Linked DNA regions of Sinorhizobium sp. BG8. The protein of the gene in region 1 interacts with the protein of each later gene in a pairwise test. Links are inferred from orthologs where the notes say so. Each region holds a gene or a part of one and is shown on either strand. Other genes may lie near its edges. The genes, in order: topA and F3Y30_RS02580.

What was found.
Region 2: the proteins of topA (region 1) and F3Y30_RS02580 interact in binary tests that used the Escherichia coli proteins (3 or more experiments, as listed by UniProt). The link is inferred for Sinorhizobium sp. BG8 from one-to-one orthologs.

Annotation. Positions count from the first base shown.
Region 1 is NZ_CP044011.1:2,385,575-2,395,199, reverse strand. The notes cover bases 3,978-7,155. They hold topA (type I DNA topoisomerase), read left to right. Parts: upstream 3,978-4,306; coding sequence 4,307-6,955; downstream 6,956-7,155. Other genes in these bases: rnr (ribonuclease R), read left to right, coding at 6,961-7,155; F3Y30_RS11180 (hypothetical protein), read right to left, coding at 3,978-4,046. In the rest of the region: F3Y30_RS11200 (aspartate carbamoyltransferase catalytic subunit), read left to right, coding at 1-623; F3Y30_RS11195 (dihydroorotase), read left to right, coding at 620-1,912; glycerol-3-phosphate 1-O-acyltransferase PlsY, read left to right, coding at 2,100-2,705; DNA-processing protein DprA, read left to right, coding at 2,736-3,860; more of F3Y30_RS11180, read right to left, coding at 3,846-3,977; more of rnr, read left to right, coding at 7,156-9,315; F3Y30_RS11165 (DUF983 domain-containing protein), read left to right, coding at 9,350-9,625. UniProt on the Escherichia coli protein: Releases the supercoiling and torsional tension of DNA, which is introduced during the DNA replication and transcription, by transiently cleaving and rejoining one strand of the DNA duplex.
Region 2 is NZ_CP044011.1:559,370-568,569, forward strand. Bases 2,277-5,029 are described here. They hold F3Y30_RS02580 (YigZ family protein), read left to right. Parts: upstream 2,277-3,235; coding sequence 3,236-3,823; downstream 3,824-5,029. Other genes in these bases: metH (methionine synthase), read right to left, coding at 2,277-3,050; F3Y30_RS02585 (methyl-accepting chemotaxis protein), read right to left, coding at 4,019-5,029. Outside these bases: more of metH, read right to left, coding at 1-2,276; more of F3Y30_RS02585, read right to left, coding at 5,030-5,926; F3Y30_RS02590 (DUF937 domain-containing protein), read left to right, coding at 6,586-7,689; F3Y30_RS02595 (hypothetical protein), read left to right, coding at 7,772-8,281; F3Y30_RS02600 (hypothetical protein), read left to right, coding at 8,910-9,200.

The DNA.
Region 1 (9,625 bases):
TCGTGCGCCACTCCTCGGCCGGTGCCGCCGCCCTGCTCGCCCAGAAGGTCTCCTGCTCCGTCGTCAATGCCGGCGACGGGCAGCATGAGCATCCGACGCAGGCGCTTCTCGACGCGCTCACCATCCGGCGCGCCAAAGGCAAGCTGTCGCGGATCATCGTGGCGATTTGCGGCGACGTGCTGCACTCGCGCGTCGCCCGTTCAAACATCCTTCTCCTCAACCAGATGGGCGCGCGGGTCCGGGTCGTGGCGCCGTCGACACTGTTGCCCACCGGCATCGCCGAGATGGGGGCCGAGGTCTATCATTCGATGGCGGAAGGCCTGAAGGATGCGGACGTCGTCATGATGCTCCGCCTCCAGCGCGAGCGCATGTCCGGCGCCTTCGTCCCGTCGGTTCGCGAGTATTTCCACTACTACGGCCTCGACGCAGAGAAGCTCAAGGCGGCCAAGGAAGACGCGCTCGTCATGCATCCGGGGCCGATGAACCGCGGTGTCGAGATTGCCTCGGAAATCGCCGACGGTCCCCAGAGCGTCATCGAACAGCAGGTCGAGATGGGTGTCGCCGTGCGCATGGCCGTCATGGAAACCCTTCTTCTTTCGCAAAACCAGGGGCCCCGCACATGAGCCGCCCGACCGTTCTACAGAATCTCCGCATCATCGACCCCTCACGCAACGTCGACGAAATCGGAACGATCGTCATCGAGCACGGGCGGATCTCCGCTGCCGGACAATCGGCACTGAACCAGGGCGCGCCGTCGGATGCCGAGGTGATGGACTGCAGCGGGCTGATCGCAGCCCCCGGACTGGTCGATGCGCGGGTCTTCGTCGGCGAACCCGGCGCGGAACACCGCGAGACGATCGAATCCGCCTCCCGGGCGGCGGCGGCCGGCGGTGTCACCACCTTCATCATGATGCCCGACACCGATCCTGTTATCGACGACATCGCGCTCGTGGAATTCGTTCTGAAGACGGCGCGCGACAAGGCGATCGTGAACATCCACCCTGCCGCTGCCCTAACCAAGGGACTGCAGGGCGAGGAGATGACCGAGTTCGGCCTTCTCATGGCAGCAGGCGCAGTCGCCTTTACCAACGGCCGGCATGCGATGCATAACGCGCAGGTCCTTCGCCGGGCGATGACATACGGACGCGAATTCGGCGCCGTCATCGCACTCGAGACGCGCGACAAGCACCTCGGCGCCGGCGGCGTGATGAACGAAGGCCTCCTTGCCAGCTGGCTCGGCCTCTCCGGTACGCCGCGCGAAGCCGAGCTCATCCCGCTGGAGCGCGACCTGAGGATCGCGGCGCTTACGCGTGCCGCATACCACGCAGCGCAGATCTCCGTTCCCGAATCGGCGGAAGCCGTGCGGATCGCCCGCGAGCGTGGTGCGAACGTTACCTGCGGCGTCTCCATCAATCACCTGACGCTCAACGAGAACGACATCGGCGAATACCGCACGTTCTTCAAGCTTTCACCGCCGCTGCGCGCGGAAGCCGACCGATCGGCCATGGTGGATGCACTCGCGAGCGGTGCAATCGATATCATCGTCTCCGCGCATGACCCTCAGGACGTCGATACGAAGCGCCTGCCCTTTGCCGATGCCGCCGACGGGGCGATCGGGCTGGAGACCCTTCTGGCGGCGGCCCTCAGGTTGCATCACAGCGGCGAAGTAAGCCTGATGCGGCTGATCGATGCCATGTCGACGCGCCCGGCCAAGACATTTGGCCTCGATGCGGGAACGCTCATGCCGGGCGCGCGCGCCGACATCGTGCTCATCGACCCGGACGAACCCTGGATCGCCTCGAAGGATCAGCTGGTCTCCCGATCCAAGAATACACCCTTCGAAGATGCCCGCTTTACGGGACGGGCGCTTCAAACCTATGTTGCAGGAAAGCGCGTTCATTCGGTGCGGTAAACATCGCATGCTGAACAGCCAGGCATCTCCCCGGTCAATGGGACATGACCGGGGCGTCTGCCCGGCCGCAAGCCCCGCCAGGCGAGCCAGACTTGCGGGGCAATCATTTCAGGAGGCAGAGCGACCTGACCCGTCCAGTCGGAGGGGTGGCGCTCAGGGGGACGTCCGGGAGACGCAATTGACTGACATATTGACCTGGCAGATCGGTCTGCCCGCCACACTCGCCAGCCTCGTTTTCGGATATCTGCTGGGCTCCATACCCTTTGGCCTGATCGTCACGCGGATGGCAGGTCTCGGCGACGTGCGCCAGATCGGCTCGGGAAACATCGGGGCAACGAACGTTCTGAGAACGGGAAACAAGAAGCTTGCGGCCGTCACTCTCGCCCTGGACGCACTCAAGGGTACGGCTGCCGCGGCGATAGCCTCCCGTTGGGGCCTCGAGGCTGGCATTGCAGCAGGCTTCGCTGCCTTCCTCGGCCACCTCTATCCGGTCTGGCTCGGCTTCAAGGGGGGCAAGGGTGTCGCGACGTATCTCGGCATTCTTCTTGGCCTTGTCCCAGTCATGATGCCGATCTTCGCCGCAATCTGGATCGCGACCGCTTATCTCACCCGCTTTTCCTCGTTGTCCGCCCTGGTTGCAACGGCGATCAGTCCGGTTGTATTGTATGCGCTCGGACACGAGAAGGTGGCGGCTCTCTTCGTCATCCTGACAGTCATGACTTGGTGGAAGCACAAGGCCAACATCTCCCGGCTGCTGAACGGCACCGAGAGCCGGATCGGGGACAAGGGATAGGATGAACAACCGCAGCGCAAGGGAACAGGCATTGCGCTGACGGAAAAACAGAGGATCGCCTGGCTGCGGCTGATCCGAAGCGACAATGTCGGACCGGCGACATTCCGCGATCTCATCAACCATTTCGGCAGTGCCGAAACCGCCCTCGAGATGCTCCCGGAACTTTCCAGGCGCGGCGGATCCATGAGGGCAATCCGCGTAGCAAGCCACGCCGATGCGGTGCGCGAACTCGAGATGGCGGCACGGCACCGGGCCGCTTTCATCGGCATCGGCGAGCCCGACTATCCTCCCCTTCTGCGACATATCGACGGCGCTCCCCCGCTGATTGCGGTGAAAGGCAATGCCGGCATCGCGACCGAACCGGCCGCCGGTATCGTCGGATCGCGAAACGCCTCCATATACGGAAGCAAGTTCGCCGCGCTCCTTGCACGCGAGATCGGGCGGGCCGGCTATGCGATCGTCTCCGGACTGGCACGCGGGATTGATACGGCAGCGCATCGTGCCAGCCTGGAAACAGGAACGATGGCGATCCTTGCGGGAGGTATCGACCAGCCCTACCCGCCCGAGAATGCGCCACTGCTCGACGAGATCACCTCCGGCAACGGGCTGGCGATCAGCGAGATGCCGTTCGGATGGGAACCGCGCGCCCGGGATTTCCCGCGCCGCAACCGGCTCATCGCCGGAATTTCGCTGGGCCTTGTCGTCGTCGAAGCGGCCGACCGGTCCGGTTCGCTGATCACAGCCCGAAATGCCGCGGAGTTCGGCCGTCTCGTCTTCGCCGTTCCCGGATCGCCACTCGACCCCCGCTGCCATGGAACCAATGGCCTGCTGAAGGATGGAGCCATCATCGCGACGGAATCCGAAGACGTACTGAGCCATCTGCGGCCACTTCAGGAACCTGATTTCTTCTCCGGCCAGACGGGCGCCGGAGAGCCTGCGTCGCCACCGGATCCCGAAACCATGAAGCGACCACCTGATGACGACGATCGCCAACGGATCACCGAAGCCCTCGGACCGACGCCGGTCGAGATCGACGATATCCTGCGCCACACGGAGTTGCCTGCGTCCGTGGTCTACCTGGTGTTGCTCGAGCTGGACCTCGCCGGACGGTTGCATCGCTATCCGGGAGGCCTCGTCTCACTAGCGATTGGGTGAGAGCGGCCGCAATCCTGCCTGTATATCGCCCGCCTCGACATAGGCCATCTCGATAAGATAGCGCAGCATATCGGCCCCTTCGCTATGTGCGACCAAACGAAGCTCACCAAGCATCTGACGAATATACGTGATGTTTTCCCGCGTCTGGGCCGATGGAGGCGGAGATACGGCTGATTTGGAAGTCATCGCAGTTTCCCGATCGAACATGGCCGCGGAATCAACGCGTGGCCAAGGCCCTCTACACCTCAAGGATGATAAAGCAATAATCCTAAATTGCAATAAACGTCATTTCCCTTATTAGTTGCATTGCGTTGTGGAGCAGTTATTTTGGGCTCACCTCTTGACCGCGACGCATTCACTGTTCATTTCGAGGCATCGACTTTCCTGCGCAAGTTGAGTTTTCAGCCCTCCCTCCAACAGATGGCGCCCGGCATCAGAGTAAGAGTATGAACGTTGTAGTGGTTGAATCGCCTGCAAAGGCCAAGACAATCAACAAGTACCTCGGGTCGGGCTACAAGGTCCTCGCCTCATTCGGACATGTTCGCGATCTTCCGGCAAAGGACGGCTCGGTGCGCCCCGACGAGGACTTCGATATGTCCTGGGAGGTCGATGGCGCATCCGCCAAGCGCATGAAGGACATTGCCGACGCAGTGAAGTCCTCGGACGGCCTCATTCTCGCAACCGACCCTGATCGCGAGGGCGAAGCGATTTCATGGCACGTGCTCGATCTTCTGAAGAAGAAGAAGGTCATCGGCGACAAGCCGGTCAAGCGCGTCGTCTTCAACGCCATTACCAAGTCTGCTGTCCTCGATGCCATGAAGTCGCCGCGCGACATCGACATCGACCTGGTCGATGCCTATCTGGCCCGTCGGGCGCTCGACTACCTCGTCGGCTTCAACCTGTCGCCGGTGCTGTGGCGCAAGCTGCCGGGCGCACGCTCCGCAGGGCGTGTCCAGTCCGTGGCGCTTCGCCTCGTCTGCGATCGTGAATCGGAAATCGAGCGGTTCGTCTCCGAGGAATACTGGAACATCTCCGCACTTCTCAAGACACCGCGCGGCGACGAGTTCGAGGCACGCCTCGTCTCGGCATCCGGCAAGCGTCTGCAACCCAGGGCTATAGGCAACGGCGAGGAAGCCGGCCGCCTCAAGACCCTGCTGGAGGGCGCGAGCTACCGCGTCGAGAGCGTCGAGGCCAAGCCGACCAAACGCAACCCCGGCCCTCCCTTCACCACTTCGACCCTGCAGCAGGCGGCGTCCTCGAAGCTCGGCTTCTCGGCTTCGCGCACCATGCAGGTGGCACAGAAACTCTACGAAGGCATCGACATCGGCGGCGAGACCGTCGGTCTCATCACCTATATGCGAACCGACGGCGTGCAGATGGCACCCGAAGCGATCGACGCAGCCCGGCGCGCGATCGCCGGCCAGTTCGGCGACCGTTACCTTCCGGAAAAGGCGCGCTTCTACTCCACCAAGGCCAAGAACGCCCAGGAAGCGCACGAGGCCATCCGGCCAACGGACTTCGACCGCACGCCGGATCAGGTACGTCGCTACCTCGACGCCGACCAGCTTCGCCTCTACGACCTCATCTGGAAGCGCGGCATTGCCAGCCAGATGGCCTCGGCCGAGATCGAGCGCACCACCGTCGAGATCGATGCGGACAATGCCGGCAACAAGGCCGGTCTGCGCGCAACCGGTTCGGTAATCCGCTTCGACGGCTTCATTGCGGCCTACACCGACCAGAAGGAAGATGGCGAGCAGTCCGACGACGGCGATGAGGATGGCCGCCTGCCCGAGATCAATGCGCGCGAGGATCTCGCGAAACAGAAGATCAATGCATCGCAGCATTTCACCGAGCCGCCGCCGCGCTATTCCGAAGCGTCCCTCATCAAGAAGATGGAAGAACTCGGCATCGGCCGTCCTTCCACCTATGCGGCAACGCTCGCAACCTTGCGCGACCGCGAATACGTGGTGATCGACAAGCGCAAGCTGATCCCGCAGTCGAAGGGCCGGCTCGTAACCGCCTTCCTGGAGAGCTTCTTCACGCGTTACGTCGAATACGACTTCACCGCCTCCCTGGAGGAGAAGCTCGACCAGATCTCTGCCGGCGAGCTGAAGTGGAAGGACGTCCTTCGTGACTTCTGGCGCGATTTCTTCGCCCAGATCGAGGATACCAAGGAGCTCCGCGTCACCAACGTGCTCGACGCTCTCAACGAGGAACTGGCGCCTCTCGTCTTCCCGAAGCGCGACGATGGTGGCGATCCGCGCACCTGCCAGGTCTGCGGCACGGGTCAGCTTTCGCTGAAGCTCGGAAAGTACGGCGCATTCGTCGGCTGCTCGAACTATCCGGAATGCAACTACACCCGCCAGCTGTCCTCCGACACCAACGGCGATGCGGAGGCGGCTGCCTCAAGCGAACCGCAGTCGCTCGGCAAGGATCCGCACACCGGGGAAGAGATTACCCTGCGCAGCGGCCGTTTCGGCCCCTATGTGCAGCGTGGCGACGGCAAGGAGGCAAAGCGGGCGAGCTTGCCGAAAGGCTGGACACCCGCGAGTATCGATCACGAGAAGGCCATGGCGCTTCTGTCGCTTCCCCGCGATATCGGTGCACACCCGGAAACGGGCAAGATGATCTCGTCCGGGATCGGCCGCTATGGCCCGTTCGTGCTCCACGACGGTTCCTATGCGAACCTCGAATCCGTGGAAGACGTGTTCTCGATCGGCCTCAACCGCGCGGTATCAGTCATTGCCGACAAGCAATCCAAGGGCCCGGGCGGCCGCGGCGGCAAGACGGCTGCGGCGCTCAAGGAACTGGGCGACCACCCGGACGGCGGCGCAATCACTGTCCGTGACGGCAAGTACGGTCCCTACGTCAACTGGGGCAAGATCAACGCGACCCTGCCCAAGGGGCAAGACGCACAGTCGGTCACGCTTGAAGAAGCGCTCCAGCTGATTGCCGGCAAAGCGGCCAAGGCACCCGCTGGCAAGGCCAAGGCGAAGGCAAAGACGGCGACAGCGAAATCCGCGAAGTCGGACGAGACGAAGACAGCGAAGCCCAAGGCCAAGCCGAAAGCCGCAGCAAAGACCAAGAAGGCCTGACAGAGATGACACGCGAGCCGCGCGACCGGTCCAGACACTCAACGCGGTCCGGCCGGGCCGGCAGGGAGCTCGCGCCGGGCGCGGACATACCGATCATCCACGGCGAAATCCCGCCGCGAGAGGTGCTTCTGCGTTTCATCGCGGAAAATCCGGAACGGGCATCGAAGCGTGAAATCTCCAAGGCATTCGGCCTCAAGGGAGAGACGCGTGTCGAGCTGAAGGCCCTTCTGAAGAGGCTCGAAGAAGAAGGCCTGCTCGAAAAGCGTCGCAAGTCGCTCACCCGTCCGGGAGGCCTGCCACCGGTGACAGTCCTCGACATCACGACGCGCGATGTCGACGGCGAGCTTATCGGCCGCCCCGCTGAATGGCTGGAGGAGGCCGGCGTGGCGCCCGCCGTGGCGATCCGCCAGTCCACCGTCGGCAAATCTTCCGGGAAAGCCCCCGTCGCCGGCCTCGGCGATCGCGTGCTGGCCAAGATCTTTCCTGCAAAGGAACGCGGCGGGCCCGCCTACACCGCGCGCATCATCAAGGTGCTCGACAAGCGCAAGAATATCGGCATGGGCGTGTTCCGTCCGACCCCGGGCGGCGGCGGACGAATCATGCCGATCGACCGGCGTGGCGAGGAAATGACCGTCGATGCCGACTATACCGCCGGGGCGAAGGACGGCGATCTGGTCGAACTGGACGTCGTGCGGACGGGCCGCTACGGGCTGCCGCGCGCGCAGATCAAGTCGGTGGTCGGATCCGTGGCATCGGAGAAGGCGATCTCCATGATCGCGATCCATGCACACGGCATCCCCCATGTCTTTCCCGACGCGGTCATCCGCGAGGCGGAGGCCGCAGGGCCGGCTACCATGGCCAACCGCGAGGACTGGCGCAGCCTGCCATTGATCACCATCGATCCGGCGGATGCAAAGGATCACGACGACGCGGTTCACGCCGAGGCGGATCCCTCCCCCGACAACCCCGGCGGCGTCATCGTCACCGTCGCGATCGCCGACGTGAGCTACTACGTGCGGCCGAAGTCCGCTCTCGACCGGGAGGCGCTGAAGCGTGGCAACTCGGTCTACTTCCCCGATCGCGTGGTTCCCATGCTGCCCGAGCGCATCTCGAACGATCTGTGCTCGCTCAAGGAAGGCGTCGACAGGCCTGCATTGGCCGTCCGCATGGTGTTTTCGAAAGAAGGTCGAAAAGCTGGCCACACCTTCCACCGGATCATGATGAAGAGCGCCGCGAAGCTCTCCTATCAGCAGGCGCAGGCCGCGATCGACGGCCAGACCGACGACAAGACCGGTCCGATCCTCGAACAGATCCTGAAGCCCCTCTGGAACGCCTACCGGATCATGACGATCGGACGCGACCGCCGCCAGCCGCTCGAGCTCGACATGCCCGAACGCAAGATTCTCCTCAAGGAGGACGGCACCGTCGATCGGGTAATCGTGCCGCCACGGCTCGATGCGCACAAGCTGATCGAAGAAATGATGATCCAGGCGAACGTGGCAGCGGCAGAAACACTGGAGACGAAGCGCCAGGCGCTGATCTATCGCGTCCACGACGCGCCGTCCCTGGCCAAGCAGGAGACCCTGCGCGAATTCCTTCAGACGCTCGACCTTTCGCTCGCCAAGGGCGGGAACATGCGCTCGAACCACTTCAACGGCATCCTGTCGAAGGCACAAGGCAAGCCCTTCGAGCAGATGGTCAACGAAATGGTCCTGCGCTCGCAGAGCCAGGCCATCTACAGCCCTGAGAACATCGGGCATTTCGGCCTCAACCTGATGAAGTATGCCCACTTCACGTCACCCATCCGCCGCTATGCGGATCTTATCGTGCACAGGGCACTGGTCGGCTCACTGCATTTCGGCGAAGGCGGGCTGACACCGGACGAGGAAGCGGCACTGGACGACATCGCGGCCGAAATCTCCACGTTCGAGCGCCGCGCCATGGCTGCCGAACGCGATACGGTAGACCGGCTGATCGCGCACCATCTCAGCGGCCGGGTGAACGAGGAGTTCGACGCACGCGTCTCGGGCGTCACAAAGGCGGGACTATTTGTCACCCTTCCCGACTATGGCGCCGACGGCTTTGTGCCTATATCTACGCTCGGGCGCGACTACTTCATCTATGACGAGGCGCACCAGGCGCTTTCCGGTGAGAAGACGGGGCTCGGATATCGTCTCGGAGACCCGGTTCGCGTGAAACTCGTGGAGGCCGTTCCGCTCGCTGGAGCGCTCCGTTTCGAGATGCTGAGCGAAGGGCGCAAGATGCCGACGGGCGTGCGCTCCTTCCACAAGGCGGGACGACGGGACCGAGGCGCCCCGAGGCGCCAGCCGGGTACACGCCCGCCGCGCGGCAGAAGATAGGCCGGCTGGAAACGCCGGCAAGGAAGGAAACGTCATGCAGGCGAACGAAGCTTCAAAAGGCGTGGTTCATTTCGAACAGCAGCGCGCGGAGCGGCCGCTCGGCCAATCGATCAGGCGTGGCCTTCTCAACACCTGTCCCGCGTGCGGCAGTGGCCGTCTGTTCAAGAGCTTCCTGAAGCCGGTGGACAATTGCGCCGCCTGCGGCGAGGCAATGCATCACCAGCGCGCCGACGACCTGCCCCCCTACATCGTCATCACGATCGTGGGCCATCTCGTGCTGACGGGCTATCTGATGACGGACCTGGTGTTC
Region 2 (9,200 bases), 1.8 Mb from region 1 along the record:
GTGAACCATTTTTCATCGATGATCTTGGCCAGCATCGCCTGTGCGTCAGCAAAGAGCTGGCGTGCCGCGGGTCCCTGTTTCTCATCGTCGAGAATTTTCGGATAAACGCCCTTCAGCTCCCAGGTCTGGAAGAATGGCGTCCAGTCGATGTAGCGGGCGAGTTCCGCCAGATCCCAATCCTGCCAGATCCGGGTGCCGAGGAAGGACGGCTTCTTGGGAGTATAACCTTCCCAATCCGGCCGGAATGCGTTTTCCCGTGCTCTTTCCAGCGGCAGGCGCAACTTTTCCGCCTCGTTCCGGGCATGCGTCTCCGCCACCTTGCGGTACTCCGCCCGGAGGGTCTCGACATAGCCTGGACGCATGTCGTCGGAAAGCAGGCTGGAGACGACACCGACCGCACGGCTGGCATCGGTCACATAGACCGTCTGCCCTATCTGATAGCGGGGGTGAATCTTGACCGCCGTGTGAACACGGCTCGTCGTTGCTCCCCCGATCAGGAGCGGAATGCCGAGGCCTTCCCGTTCCATCTCGGAAGCGACATGCACCATCTCGTCCAGCGAAGGCGTGATGAGCCCCGACAGACCGATGATGTCGACATTCTCGTCCCTGGCCACCTGCAGGATCTTCGAAGCAGGCACCATCACGCCGAGATCGATGATCTCGTAGTTGTTGCAGGCGAGCACGACGCCGACGATGTTCTTGCCGATATCGTGCACGTCGCCCTTGACGGTTGCCATCAGGATCTTGCCCGCGCTGCGACGCTCTCCGTCGCCACCGTTCGCGAGCTTCTCGGCTTCCATGTAGGGAAGAAGCACGGCAACCGCCTGCTTCATAACGCGCGCCGATTTAACAACCTGCGGCAGGAACATCTTTCCAGAGCCGAACAGGTCGCCGACCACGTTCATCCCGGCCATCAGCGGCCCCTCGATGACGTGCAGCGGACGCTCGGCCTGTTGACGGGCTTCCTCGGTATCCGCCTCGACGAATTCGGTTATGCCGTTGACGAGCGCATGCTCGAGCCGCTTTGCGACGGTCCATTCACGCCACTGGAGATCCCGTTCCCTTGCTTCCTTGCCAGCCGTTCCCTTGAAACGTTCTGCAAGCTGCAGCATGCGTTCCGTCGCGTCGGATCGCCGGTTCAGCACCACGTCCTCGCAGGCCTCGCGCAGTTCGGGCTCGATCGACTCATAGACCGCGAGCTGGCCGGCATTGACGATGCCCATGTCCATTCCGGCCTGGATGGCATGATAGAGAAATACCGCATGCATGGCCTCGCGCACGGGCTCGTTGCCGCGAAACGAGAACGACAGGTTGGAGACGCCGCCCGAGACATGCACATGGGCAAGCGTAGAGACGATCTCACGCGTCGCCTCGATGAAATCCACGCCGTAGTTGTTGTGCTCTTCGATACCGGTCGCCACCGCAAAGATGTTGGGGTCGAAGATGATGTCTTCCGGGCGAAGCCCCGCGACCTCGGTCAGGAGCTTGTAGGCGCGCGTGCAGATTTCGACCTTGCGCGCCCGCGTATCCGCCTGGCCCTGCTCATCAAACGCCATGACCACCACGGCCGCGCCATAGGCACGGACAAGCCGCGCATGCTTCAGGAATACCTCTTCCCCTTCCTTGAGCGAAATCGAGTTCACGATCGGCTTGCCCTGCACGCATTTCAGGCCGGCCTCGATGACTTCCCACTTCGACGAATCGATCATGACCGGCACTTTCGCGATGTCCGGTTCTGCGGCGATAAGGTTGAGGTATTCCGTCATCGCCCTGGTGGAATCGATCAGCCCCTCGTCCATGTTGATGTCGATGACCTGGGCACCGTTCGCCACCTGGTCGCGCGCGACGTCAAGCGCGGCAGCGTAGTCACCGGCGGTGATAAGCTTGCGGAACTTCGCCGAACCCGTGACATTCGTCCGCTCGCCGACATTCACGAACGGAATGTCCTTCGTCAGGGTGAAGGGCTGCAGCCCGGAGAGCCGCATGAAGCGCGGGATTTCCGGTATCGGGCGCGGCGCATGGCGCTTGGCCACTTCGGCAATCGCGCGAATGTGCGCTGGCGTGGAGCCGCAGCATCCGCCAACGATGTTGACGAGGCCCTCGCGCATGAACTCCTCAACCTGCGCGGCCATCTCCTCGGGTGTCTGATCATACTTGCCGAAGGCGTTCGGAAGACCGGCATTGGGATAGGCGCAGACATAGGCGTCGGCGACGGACGAGATCTCCGCAATGTGATCGCGCATCGCATTGGCGCCAAGGGCACAGTTAAGCCCGATCGAGATCGGCGAAGCATGGCGGACGGAATTCCAGAAGGCTTCCGGTGTCTGCCCAGACAGTGTCCTGCCAGAAAGGTCGGTGATCGTGCCGGAAATCATGACCGGCAGCGTAATGTCCTTCTCCTCGAAGATCTCAGCGCAGGCGAAGATCGCCGCCTTGGCGTTCAGCGTGTCGAAGATCGTCTCGATCAGAATGATGTCCGCGCCACCATCGATGAGGCCGCGCAGCTGCTCGCCATAGGCGATTCTGAGATCGTCGAAGGAGACCGCGCGGTAGCCGGGATTGTTGACATCAGGAGAAATGGACGCGGTGCGGTTTGTCGGCCCCAGGGCGCCGGCGACGAACCTGCGCCGGCCATCCTTCTGCTCGGCCCTCAGCCCTGCGCGCCGCGCAAGCCGCGCGCCATCGCGGTTGAGCTCATAGACCATCTCTTCCATGCCGTAATCGGCCTGCGCGATGGTGGTGGAGGAGAACGTATTGGTTTCCAGGATATCCGCGCCTGCAAGAGCATAGCGGTAGTGGATATCCTCGATTGCCGCTGGCTGCGTCAGCGTCAGAAGATCGTTGTTGCCCTGCTGGTGGCAGGCGCAATCGCCGAAGCGCGTCCCTCGAAAATCCTGCTCGACCAGGCCGAGCGTCTGGATCTCCGTTCCCATGGCCCCATCGAGGATCAGGATGCGCTCGTTTGCCAGCGCCGACAGGGCGGCTGCGATCTCCAATCCGCTGCGGCGAGGCAACAAGGGTCCGAACAGGTTTTCGGAGTCGGTGGTCATGGCGAAGCCTCCTGATACAACTGCGTCGCAGATCACATAAAGATATCTTTATGTCAACATGTCTTCTGACGCAAGTTGCAAGTCCGTTTTGAGGGGTGAGAGAACGGGATGTGGATCGATCGTCGGTCGGATTCTGGCTTTTCCCTAACGGCAAGTCTAAGAACCAACCGGAATGAGAGGTCAGCATGTTCACCCTCCAACGCGTCGAGACCTTCGAGCAGGACATAAAGAAGAGCCGCTTTGTCGCCTGGGCCGGGCCGATAGCTGATGAAGAGGCAGCGCGCGCCTTCATCGCGGCACACTCCGACCCGACAGCGACCCACAATTGCTGGGCGTGGCGGATCGGCCAGACCTATCGCTTCAACGACGACGGAGAACCGAGCGGTACGGCGGGAAAGCCGATTCTGCAGGCGATCGACGGGCAATCTCTTGACGGTGCCGTGGCGGTCGTGACGCGTTGGTTCGGTGGCGTCCTGCTTGGCAGCGGCGGCCTCGTGCGCGCCTATGGCGGCACCGCCGCGCAGTGCCTGAGGAGTGCGGAGAAGACGAGAATAGTCCCGACCGTCAAGGCGACGGTCGGATGCGAATTTTCTGACCTTGCCCTGGTGAAGGCAAGGCTCAATGCGCTTGCGGACGTGCGTATCGAATCCGAAACCTTCAACGCAGGCGGGGCGGAACTCTCCGTCGCTCTGCCGAAACAGGATGCGGCCGATGTAGTTCGTCTCGTCACGGACCTGACCAGCGGGCGAGCCACGATCGCCCTGCCCGACTAGACGCGAACCCCGCTGCTGCTCAATGGCTCGGGACCATCATGCTCGGGCCTCGGTATGATCGTAGCCCGAAGCCGTTGTGGCTTGATACTCGATCGAAAACGACAATGGCAGCGCCCGGGCAGAGTGGGACGGCAAGGGATTTTTCGCAGGCGGGGCCGACGCAAGAGCGCTGACCCCACCTTGATTGCCTGCAGATCAGGCGGCGGCGCGTTCCCAGCCACGCTGTTCGGTGACCTGGCCCAGCTGGAATTTGGCGAGCATCATGCGAAGCTGCCTGCTCTCTTCCGTCAGGTTCTGGCTGGCGGCGGTCGTCTCTTCAACCATTGCGGCATTCTGCTGGGTCATCTGGTCCATATGGTTGATGGACGTATTGATTTCCTGCAGGGCCGTAGCCTGTTCGCGCGCAGCCGTGGCGATCGAGTTCACATGATCATTGACCTTGTTTACCAGGCCTTCGATCTCCAGGAGAGCGTCTCCGGTGGAGCGAACCAGCGACACCCCGTTGTCCACTTCGGCGGCGGAGGTATTGATCAGGGTCTTGATCTCTTTGGCCGCGTTGGCGGAACGCTGGGCAAGGTCGCGCACTTCCTGTGCCACGACCGCGAAGCCGCGTCCTGCTTCTCCTGCACGGGCAGCCTCCACGCCGGCGTTGAGCGCCAGGAGGTTCGTCTGGAAGGCGATCTCATCGATGACCGAGATGATCTGGTTGATGCGGCTGGAGGAGGACTCAATACGACCCATCGCATCGATCGCGCTGCGGACGATCTCACCGGATTTTCCCGCGCTTTGCCTGGTGTCCTGCACCATGCTGCGCGCCTCGTTCGCCCGCTCGGAAGCGGTCTGGACGGTCGAGGTGATCTCATCCAGCGCGGCGGCCGTTTCTTCCAGCGCCGCAGCCTGCTGTTCGGTTCGCTTCGCGAGATTGTTCGCGGCCGAGCTCAGTTCGGCGGAATTGTGGTTTATCGTGCCGGCAGCCGACCGGACGTTCTCCATGGTCGAACGGAGCGTGACCATCGTCATGTTGACGTTTGTCTGCAGCTCCGCAAACGCTCCCTGGAACTTGCCCTCCATACCCTGGGTAAGATCGGCTTCCGCAAGGGCAGCGATGACACGGCGGACTTCCGTAACGGCCCTATCGACGCTCGAGACGAGTTCGTTCACGCTTCCCGCAAAGCGGTTGAGGTTCTCGCTGTCGTAGTCCTTGGTAATTCTCTGCGTAAAATCGCCGGCGACAGCCGCTGCGACCACGCTGCTGATGCTCGATTGCAGGTCATTCGTCCTGGCGTGAAGCTCGGCCTCCTGGGCCTTCATGTCGCGCATGCTGATGCCATTGCGCCGGAAGACCTCCACGGCACGTGCCATCTCGCCGATTTCGTCCTGCCGCGATACGTCGGCTTCGACCCCCTCCAGTTCTCCGTTGGCCATCCGTGTCATGATCGCCGTGAGGCGGCGAACCGGCAGGACGATGCCACGGCGCGCCACAACGAGGCTGACGGCGGCGCCGAAAATGATGCAGCCCGCAGCCGCGATTATTTCGATCCACATCGCAAGCGAAGAGGACTCCAAGGCTTCCGCGCGGGCAGCGGCTAGTGCATCGCCGGAATAGGTACTGTATTCCTTCACGGCTTCCGTCACCGTCTTCTGCGCCGCAAGAGCCTCGGAGAGCGCCGCGTCGATCGATTGGCGATCCGTGCCGCCGCTGGCGCGTGCGGTATCGACCATCGCCCGAATATCGTTGAAATAACGCTCGAGCACCTGGCGGATTTTGCCGACCTGGGCAAGCTGCGTGGCATCGGCCGCGGCTTCGATCTTGGGCAGCCGGTCGAGCATCTCCTTGGCACGCTTCTCTGTTTCGGCGGCAAAGTCTTCCGCCTTCTCAGGTGCTGCCGCGAGCTGATAGGTCATCCGGCTGATTGCGATGATGTCGACACGCAGATCCATCGCCTCGCGCGCCACTTCTTCCTTGGCGCCGACCGCGGTCATTGTCGACTCAAGCGCGGACAGGCCGCGCGCGCCGACCATGGCCAGAAGGATGGAGGAAAGCCCCATCACCACGACCACCAGCCCGATCTTGTTCAATATCGACAAATTCCTGAATGCCACGACTCTATCTCCCGGGAGGCGGAAATGGGGTTTGCTGAGAGCTGAAAAATGGGGTCAAGGGCATGATGCCCGACGCGTGGGTGCAACCGCTTCTGGAGGGGTCATTGCGCGCCGACCGATACTAACCTAACGGTACGGAGCTTAAAGGACCATTAAGTCAGCGGGTAAGCCGCGGATCCAGCGTCTGGCCGCCCATTGGATTGCCTCCGGACGGCTCTGAAGCGGTGATCCAAACGGCAGACGTCCCCGCGGCAAGACCTCCCTGAACATGTGTTGCCTTGCGCTCGTTCCCGTTCGGGACGCAGGTCGTTTGCCGCCCCACCTGGAGATCTGTCAACCATTCAATGAAAACAGATAATTCTGAGGCTGAAGACTAGATAAATTCCGCTTTCTTCGCAGGTGCAAAAAGATCGTTGACCGTCCTTCGCGCAAGTCATACCGACTTTCGAGCTGGATAAATGAAACCGCGAGTGATAATGTCTCCGCGTTATTTGAGGACATGCATCCTCTCATTCATCCTTTATTCGGACAGCACATATAGTCCAGCGCAGGGATGAACTTATACGTCCGCCTGATCCGGACTTAGTCAAGAGACTGACCAATTCAACAGCAATTTTCATTCTGGTGGTTTCGGTTGAGAAACTGCGGAGGACAATTCAATGGCCAGCAATCTTGTTTCCTACATTATGCAACTTCTGACGCCGGAGACGATCGCTCGCCTTGCCGGAGCGCTTGGTTTGGATGCCAACAAGGCCCAGCGTGCAATAGCTGCCGCAGTGCCTGCGTTGCTGGCGGGTCTCGGCGGCGTCGCCGCGCAGCCGGGGGGCGCACAGAGGGTCGCCGACGCTGCGGGACAACAGAGCGGTGTCCTTGGCAGCCTTGCTGGAATGCTGAGTTCGGGCGGCCAGGAATCGCTTGGCCAGGCCGGATCGCAGCTCCTGTCGTCCCTCTTTGGCTCCGGCGACAGTGGAGCACTTGCAAATGCTGTAGGCAGTTATGCCGGGCTCGACCGCAATGCGAGCACTTCCCTGCTCGGCATGCTGGCTCCGATCGTGATGAGCGGCGTCGCGCAGCAAAGCGGCAATGATTTGAGCGCGAACGGCGTTGCGGGTCTGCTGGCAAGCCAGAAGGACAACATTGCTTCCGCCCTTCCTTCGGGCGTCGGTGACTTGCTGAGGGGGACGGGTCTTTTGAACGCGCTCGGCGGCTCCGCGAGAGCGGCAGCGGCTACGGCGGGTCAGGCGGCCGATCGCGCTGCGGCCACGGCCACATCAGTAGGCAATGCCGGACAGCGCGCGGCGTCCCAGGCGGCGACCGGATCCTCGCGCTGGCTCTACTGGCTGATTGCAGCTTTGGCGATCGCAGCCCTGCTGTACTATATGTTCGGAAGACCGGCGCAGCACGCCACTCCGGAAGCGGGTGCACCCACGCAGAGCCTGACTGTTGACGGCGTGGATGTCGGCAAACAGCTGACGGATACCCTTACCAGCCTGCAGACGACTGTGACGGGGGTTACGGATGCGGCTTCCGCACAGGCTGCTTTGCCCAAGCTCGAAGCAAACCTTGGCGAGATCGACAAGGTGAGTACGACAGCGGGGCAACTCACGGCGGAGCAGAAGGCCGCGCTCAAGGCCTTGATTACGCCGATGATGTCGACCGTCAACGGGCTTTTCGACAAGGTCCTCGCGATTCCGGGCGTGTCCGATGTCCTGAAGCCGACGATCGACTCGATCAAGGCAAAGCTTGCGGCCCTCACGGCTTGAGCGTTCAGCGAGACTGGTCGCCGGCCCCTTCCGGCGGCCTTCCCTCTCACTCCCCACATCCAGGATCAAAGGAGCTGTGGCAATGGCCGACAAATCGACATTCACGCCCGACGAGTGGAACCTGCTGCTGGAAAGCGTAATGATCGCCGGCATCGCCGTTACTGCGGCTGATCCGAGCGGGCTTTGGGGCATGCTGAAAGAGGGAATGGCCAGCAGCCGCACGCTGCTCAAAGCCAAGACCGATGCCGGAGCGGACCCGCTCATTTCTGCACTCGTGAGCGACTTCGAGACCTCCGAAGGCAGGAGTGCGGCACGCGAGGGCCTGCAGGCCAAACTGAAGGGCTCCAAGCCTGACGAAGTAAAGACAAAATGCATCGCCGCCCTGCAGCAGGCCGCAGACCTCGTGTCGGCCAAGGCACCGGATGCGGCAGGAGCCTACAAGGCCTGGCTGTATCAGATCAGCGTCAACGTCGCCGAGGCGGCCAAGGAAGGCGGTTTTCTCGGATTTGGTGGTGTCGAGGTAAGCGACGCCGAGAAAGCCACGCTTGCGGAGATCTCCACCGCGCTGAAGCTCGACCCGAGCAAGAGCTGACGAGGAACGGCCTTGCCGGGAGAGCACGGCAGCACACGTTTCAAAGCGCCCCGGATCTGCGATGGCGCCAGGGCCGAACGGCACAACGCTTGTGGCCACCCCGCCAGTGAAACCATCCTTCGGCGTGACCCGCCCCACCGCAAGGACCGCGGTCAATGTGTCATGGTTCCAGAGATCGGGACACCTGCGTCAACCTCCTGAAACGAGAGCAAATGCGCCGGAAAGTCTGCGACTGGCGCAATGACGCGCGTCAGGCGTATTCAATTGCATCGAGATGTTTTACAACCCTAAGCGCAAGCATGTCTGGAACGGAATGCGGTCACCTGTCGATTTCGAACGACGGCAGAAATCCTAACCCGGAGGCGTGTGCGAAACTCTGGGCTATTCAAGGGTTAGGATGTCATTGGCAGTTTCCGGGCTCGTTTCGGCGAAACGGATGATTCTTCGGGCAAGAACCCATCGTCCGGCCCCTTACGGCCGTCGCAAACGATTTTTAACCGCGGCGAGCTGGCTCGTTCTCGTCGGTGCGCTTGCCACGGGCCAGGCGGCGAAAAGCGAAACTCTTTTCAGCCCAGACTCACCCTGGAACATCGAAATTCCCGCAACCGCTCGGGTTGGCTTACAGAAGGTGGCCGTTGGCCTGCCGGTTGGACTGGATACCTGGGATCCGGGCGGTTACTGGACCGTGACCTATCATACCGCCAAGGCCAGCGACCCGCAGGTTCGCATACTCTACAACGAATATGCCTGGGGTGCGGTTTATGCCGGTCGCTGGAAACGCTCCGGCAATACCCCAGACGTGGAGAAGGAGATTCTTTCGCTCTCGTCGGAAACTTTTCCTTATCCCGGTAATGTTTTTTCCTCGACCTCGGCTTCAAGCTGGACGATGCCCGACTCCTACAATCAACTTGTCCAAAAT